3 regions of the Paenibacillus xinjiangensis genome follow, and region 2 is predicted to be linked to each of the others. Evidence: riboswitches for the same ligand, from Rfam matches in the RefSeq annotation. Region 2 holds a riboswitch; each other region holds the start of a gene.
The links. Region 2 has a riboswitch for thiamine pyrophosphate ahead of thiM (hydroxyethylthiazole kinase). Riboswitches for the same ligand answer to the same signal wherever they lie in the genome.
Positions count from the first base shown of each region.

Region 1 (2,270 bases), on a different contig from region 2:
ATCCATGTTTTCTTTTATCAAGTGCATCGGTACATGTCCTGGACCTTCAATCATAACCTGAACATCATGCTTCCAAGCGATCCTCGTCAGTTCACCAAGCGTGTCCAGCTCGGCGAATTGCGCCTCATCATTCGCATCAGCTATTGAGCCTGGACGCAGTCCGTCACCAAGTGAGAAGGATACATCATAGGCTTTCATAGTGAGACAGATTTCTTCGAAATGCGTATACAGGAAGTTTTCCTTATGATGTGCAAGGCACCAGGCTGCCATAATCGAGCCCCCTCTGGATACGATGCCTGTCACCCTTCTAGCAGTCAGAGGTATATATCGCAGGAGCACGCCTGCATGAATCGTAAAATAATCAACCCCCTGCTCCGCCTGCTCGATCAGCGTGTCGCGGAATACTTCCCAGCTCAGATCCTCAGCCTTGCCATTTACCTTCTCAAGCGCCTGATAGATGGGGACGGTGCCGACGGGAACAGGCGAATTGCGGACGATCCATTCACGCGTCGTATGAATGTTCTTGCCTGTGGACAGATCCATGATCGTGTCGGCTCCCCAACGCGTTGCCCATGTCATTTTTTCCACTTCCTCCTCAATGGATGAAGCTACTGCCGAATTGCCAATATTCGCATTGATCTTCACGTGAAAATGACGGCCGATAATCATCGGCTCACTCTCCGGATGATTAATATTACATGGTATAATCGCACGGCCTGCTGCTACCTCAGAGCGGATAAATTGTGCATCCATCCCTTCACGCACAGCGATATACTCCATCTCGGGGGTAAGGATGCCTTGGCGGGCATAATGGAGCTGCGTCACATTCGCACCCTCCAGCGCTCGAAGGGGACGATCGACGTTCGGGAACAGCTCAGCACCCCGCTCCTGTGCTTTTTCCGCGGAGAGGAATCCGTTATCCTCCGGCTTGACTGTGCGTCCGTCATAAGCCTCGACATCCCCGCGCTCTTCAACCCAGCCCTTCCGAAGCTTCGGCAGTCCAAGCCTTACATTGGCCTCGTAGGCACTATCCGTATATGGACCGCTAGCGTCATACACATGAATCGGCTCATTCAGCTCCACACGGCCATCTCTTCCTTGGCTCGGCTCTAGTGCAATCTCACGCATGGGCACTTGAATATCCTCTCTTGCACCTCTCACATAGACTTTGCGGCTTCCTGGCAATGGGGTTGTTAAGATGGACATGAATAAAAACCTCCTAATGGAATAGTAAGAATCCACTAGGAGGTATGCAGCAGCGTAAGCATAGAAAAGCTCCGCGAATAGAAGTGCTCGCCTGTCATTACTCATCTGCAGCCCTATGAACGGCAGAGAGAATGAACAGGGGAGAGCATTCTCATTGCACTTCGCTCAGAGGGCTTCCAGCTGCAGTACGCATTAAACCGCAGACTAATAAAAAAACCGCTCCGGCGAAGGAGCGGTTGAATAGTGCGAACGAAGCGAATATTGGCCATACTCCCCCTATAAATGCAAGAGTACAGGCATACGCGCAGGCGGGCACGATTCCACTTTCCTACGCTGGCATAACCCAGATCAGGTTCAAAGGGACCAAAGCAATTAAGCTTTATCTCAGCCCATGGAGGCGCCCCTAGTGGATTTCCTAGTATGAATATAGCTTCCCCATCGCTATATTGTCAAATTCCCCCTCTACAATCCGCTCTCCCGAAGCACCCTCAGCCATCTGTCTGCCGTATGCTCCCATGAGAAATGCTGCTCGACGCGCTCTCGACTCTTCTGTCCCATATAATGCCGCAGATGCTTATCCTTCAGCAGCAGGAGCAGCTTCTCCTCCAGCTGACTCTCAATCCGTCTATGATCGATTAAGAACCCGGTTTCACCATCTCTAATAATTTCCTTCATCCCACCTGCATTGGTCGCAATGACAGGCAAGCCGCATGCCATCGCCTCTACATTCACGAGCCCGAATGCTTCGCGTTGTCCAGAGGGCACGACCGCCATATCCGCAGCTGCGAACCAGTTAGGGACCTCCGAATAAGGAACATAAGGAACGAACTTCACATTCCTTGGACATTTTTTACCTAGCTGCAGCAGCTTACGGGAATAAGCCGTTGAGCGATGTGAGCCGTAGAAGGGGCTTCCCACGATAACCACAAGCAGATCGGGATGGATACGAGCGAGCCTCGGGACGATTCTGAGCAGATGATGCACACCCTTCAATGGAATAAGCCTGCCGATAAAAATAACGACTTTTCTCCCGTTCAAGCCCTTGCGCTCACGTTCTGCGCTCC
Region 1 covers NZ_JCAALS010000001.1:119,215-121,484, reverse strand. Annotated here, with positions in the region: gene thiC (phosphomethylpyrimidine synthase ThiC) at 1-1,206, opposite strand, end outside; TPP riboswitch at 1,515-1,621, opposite strand; gene AC6ESP_RS00565 (glycosyltransferase family 4 protein) at 1,669-2,270, opposite strand, start outside.
Region 1: another riboswitch for thiamine pyrophosphate. It lies ahead of thiC (phosphomethylpyrimidine synthase ThiC); the one in region 2 lies ahead of thiM (hydroxyethylthiazole kinase).

Region 2 (2,270 bases):
GGTGTACCATATTGGCGCAGTACTCTCGCTACTTCAGCAATAATGTCTGCCGAGAACAGCATGCCTGTTTTCACACAAGCAACTTGGAAATCAGACAGCACCGCTTCCATCTGGCTTGCAACACCATGGGCATCAATCGGATATACACCATGAACGCCTAACGTATTCTGTGCCGTTATCGCCGTTATTGCGGAGGTTCCGAACACCCCTAGCTCTTGAAATGTCTTCAGATCCGCCTGTATGCCCGCTCCTCCGCCACTATCTGAGCCCGCAATTGTCATCGCTACTCTAATCATGATTCGATTGCTCCTTCGCTTAATTGCGAGATGCCATTCAGCACCTGTACACCAAATTCGCCGATAGCCCTACTTCGCTCACCTGCATATTCACCCACACGCTTATAGAAAGCCATCACTTCGGATACGGCTGTATAGTAGTCTCCCCCAGACACCGCAGCTCCAGCACAGCATATGGCACTTAACAGACAGCCCGAGCCTGTAATGTTAGGCATACGTGCATCTCCGCCATGAATCTCAATATGCTGAATACCATCCGTTACTACATCTATCGCTCCTGTAACAGCAACGACACATTCATATCTAGCAGCTACGCTCTTAGCTAGACTAACCATGTCGGCGTTCCCTGTTCCGCTGTCGACTCCTTTGGCCTCCCAGGGTACCTCTGCGATAGCAGCCAGCTCTCCCGCATTACAGCGGATCACAGCCACCTTAACGTTGTCCAGCAAGATGCGTATCGTTTCTTTGCGATAGGTGGTTGCTCCTGCACCGACCGGATCCAGTACAACCGGAATCCCCTTCTCGTTCGCGCATTTGCCGGCCACAAGCATCGACTGTACCGTACGGCTATTCAAAGTGCCAATATTGAGCAGCAGCCCTGATGCAATGCCCGTCATTTCCTTGATCTCCTCGATTGCATCCGCCATAACCGGTGATGCTCCGACAGCCAGCAGACCATTGGCTACAAAATTAGCCGTGACATAGTTCGTTACACAGTGGATAAGCGGATTATTTTCTCGTATATGATGAATAGCAGTCATGGGTAGATTCCTCCTAATAGCGTGCTGATGTGTGGTGAAAATAAAAATACCCCTTCATAGAGAAGAGGTATAGAACCAGCGCCCGGTTTGGACACAATTTCGTTTACTCCCTACGCTAGTATGAACTAACAGGTTCAAAGGGTCAGGTTTTAACCTTCTCAATTCCGAAGAATCCCCCCGCAAACATTACATATTTAATTAATTATAGAATAGGCTGATCTAGAAGTTTCTATGTAAGAATAGCAGTATGTGTGTGCATGGTCAATTAGTATTCTATCTATCATTTTCGTATACGGCGCCTTTTGGTATTCCAAACCTTGATCCAGATACCCTTCTCATCATCCCGAAGAAATCGAATTCCCATGATGCTAAGAGGTGTCCAAATCTCACTATAATAGTAACGAGGCATATCTCATCTTTCCTTTATTATAAATTCCCAAGTTGCTGCTCATAGATGATTAACGCTCCGGCTTCCGACCAATACCCGGCGATATCACTTGAGGTTGCTTCATCTACAACGAAGACTGCGAACTTCGTTGTATGAACGACCTCAACTGAAATGTGATTCTTGTATGTTGTGGCTCCTGCTACCTCTACCCATACCCTCATCACTTCATCATAATAAAAGACAGATACCTTCTGATGGCTCTTCAAGCTCTTCGAATCAAACTCCAAAATGATCGTGACTGGTTTGCTGAAGTTCTCAGGGAAGTTTTTCAGGATCTCAAATACGGGACTCGCTAGAACCTCTTGATTCGTTAGAAGCTGCTCGGGATCTGGCACTTTCTTTATCGTTAATATCAGTTCTTTGTGAGCAGCGCCTGACGGAACAATGACTGTTATCGCATCTTCCAAGCTAACCTCTCCCTTTTTATCCACTGGAAGTGTTGTCGTGCCATTAGTGCAGCTATGGTCGAAAAACTTGGTATAGCTGCTCCGACCGAGCTTATCTATTTAACTATAAATCTATCTCCCACAAAAAAATACTCCCCATTCGGGGAGTATTTCGGAATACAAGGGTCTTAAGTACCCTTTTGTATAATTAATTAACATTTCTAAAAATCTTCTAATTTATTATCATTAACTGCTTGGCTCGCTGCAGAGCTTGAATGCGATTGCCGACTCCAAGCTTTCTGTATATATTCTTGATATGAAACTTCACCGTTTCACCTGTAACATTCAATTGCTTAGCTACTTCCTTATTCGATAGTCC
Region 2 covers NZ_JCAALS010000009.1:48,556-50,825, forward strand. Annotated here, with positions in the region: gene thiD (bifunctional hydroxymethylpyrimidine kinase/phosphomethylpyrimidine kinase) at 1-296, opposite strand, end outside; gene thiM (hydroxyethylthiazole kinase) at 293-1,057, opposite strand; TPP riboswitch at 1,148-1,246, opposite strand; gene AC6ESP_RS11000 (hypothetical protein) at 1,484-1,912, opposite strand; gene AC6ESP_RS11005 (winged helix-turn-helix domain-containing protein) at 2,124-2,270, opposite strand, start outside.

Region 3 (2,270 bases), on a different contig from region 2:
CTTGTCGAAGGCTATCTTGAAAGCTTCAACAACGGCCTGAGGATTCTTGCGCAGCGTGTAGCTCTGGACATCATACATCGTCATAAAGAGGAATCGATCGGCTGGAAGGCTGAAGGTAGAGCGGGTAAGCTCAGGGGCGTAGCTAACCTCAATACCGTGCGGTATTGTAATGACAGGTACCGATGATTTGCGGCTGATGGATTCCGCTGCGAAGCTGCTGCATGTCCATACCTCCTGGACAAGCTTGAAGGCTGGAACGAATTCATCAGGGAAATCGGGCAGCTCCCAATGCCAATAGCCAATATTATACCGATTGTGGAATAACTCATTGCCGAAATGCTCCATAACAGGTGCCATATAGTCTGCGTTCATATGAAACACATTCGTATTGTATAGAGGCTTATCTATTTTCCTGGATGCCCAGCTCATGTCTGACATTCGAGTCGCAACCTTCAACGGGAAGTTGAGCATGCCAAAAGGGATGCCGGAGGTCTCGACAGACTTAGCTGCGAGCCTTGCAGATTCACCAATTCCCATCTCCGCATGAATGAAGCCTATGATATTCATTCCTTTGTCCCTGTTGGCATGCTCCTCAATAGGAAGGGGAAGGCTTTCTTTGGCAGGTCGTCTGCGTCGCCTCGCCGTAGCGGCGGCCCGTTGTCTTCTAGTGCTCCGCTTGCTCCGAAGCTTCCTTCTGCGGCGCAGCAGCTTGCTCTTGTTACGTTTTCTTAGCTTGCGTGTAATATGGGATGACCTTCGAGTCAGGCGCCTTGCGCTTTTTCTAGTGGTGGAGCGTTTGACTTTTTTTCGTCTGGCTATTCTCTTCATCTGTTCAATCCTCTCTGCCAGGGCCTGCCATGCCGTTAATGCTCCGAAGAGCGGATATGCACTTGACTACATCGTATTCAATCAAGCTCAATGGATAATGGACTAGAACCTACGTTGTATCAAAAACGGCTGATGACTAGTAAAGAGCAAACTAAGGGTATCTTTTTTATTGGTATTTGTTATAATGGAACTTATTGACGTAACCGAATAGTTCCGGGGAGCTGGTAGAAGACTGGCTGAGAGGGAATTCCATGACTAATTCCGACCCTTATACCTGATCTGGATAATGCCAGCGTAGGAATCGAAGAGCAGATGTGCTTATGGCTTTTATATAGAAGCACGAGAAGCAGACTTGTCGAACATGCCTATAGTAGGCGTCCTCCATTCCAGGAGGGCGCCTTTTTTGGTTGAATAGGGCAGCCTATTCAGATAACAGGAAGGAACTTCAGGTCATTAACAGCGGAGAGGGAGAGAGAAAGATGAAGAAGATTTGGAACAACAGGAGCACCAAGCCGTGGAGGCTAGCTATCGCCATTATGACTATCGTTATCTTCATTGCAGGCTGTGGCTCTACCAATCATGCACCAGAGAGCTCTGAATCTGGTACGCCATTAACGAAGGTGAAGGTGGTTCTGGATTGGACACCCAATACGAACCACACAGGTCTGTACGTAGCTCGTGACCAAGGCTTCTTCAAGGAGCAGGGGTTGGATATTGAGATTATTCAGCCAGGACAAGATGGAGCGGACAAAATGGTTGCCTCTGGCGGCGCAGAGTTCGGTGTCGGCTATCAGGAATCCCTTACGATGGCTCGTATTGCCGGCGTTCCAATCGTATCTATTGCTGCCGTAATTCAGCATAATACATCTGGATTCGCATCGCCGGTGGACAAGGGTATTGATTCTCCGAAGAAATTCGAAGGAAAAACATACGGCGGCTGGGGAGCTCCTGTAGAAGAGGCCGTCATTGCTTCCATTATGCAAGAGGAGCAGGCGGATGTATCCAAAGTCAATCTGATAAGTATTGGCGACACCGACTTTTTCTCAGCTGTGAAGCGCGACATTGATTTCGCATGGATCTATTATGCATGGACTGGCGTGGAAGCAGAGCTTCGGGGCGAGCCGATCAATATGGTTTATTTGACCGATTACAGTGACAAACTGGACTATTATACACCTGTACTTACAACAAGCGAGCAAATGATTGCCGATAAGCCTGAGATTGTCCAAGCGTTCGTTGCAGGAGCAGCAGCAGGATATGAATATGCTGTTGCAAATCCGGAGGATGCGGCAGAATTGCTGATTAAGGCTGAGCCGGATCTGAATGCCGAGCTCGTTCGTGCCAGCCAGAAGTGGTTAAGTCCTAAATATACAGATGATGCGCCGCGTTGGGGCGAGCAGAAGCTGGAAGTATGGGAGAATTACGCGAATTGGATGTTCGAG
Region 3 covers NZ_JCAALS010000003.1:24,152-26,421, forward strand. Annotated here, with positions in the region: gene AC6ESP_RS04040 (glycosyltransferase) at 1-828, opposite strand, end outside; TPP riboswitch at 1,035-1,147, shown strand; gene AC6ESP_RS04045 (ABC transporter substrate-binding protein) at 1,308-2,270, shown strand, end outside.
Region 3: another riboswitch for thiamine pyrophosphate. It lies ahead of AC6ESP_RS04045 (ABC transporter substrate-binding protein); the one in region 2 lies ahead of thiM (hydroxyethylthiazole kinase).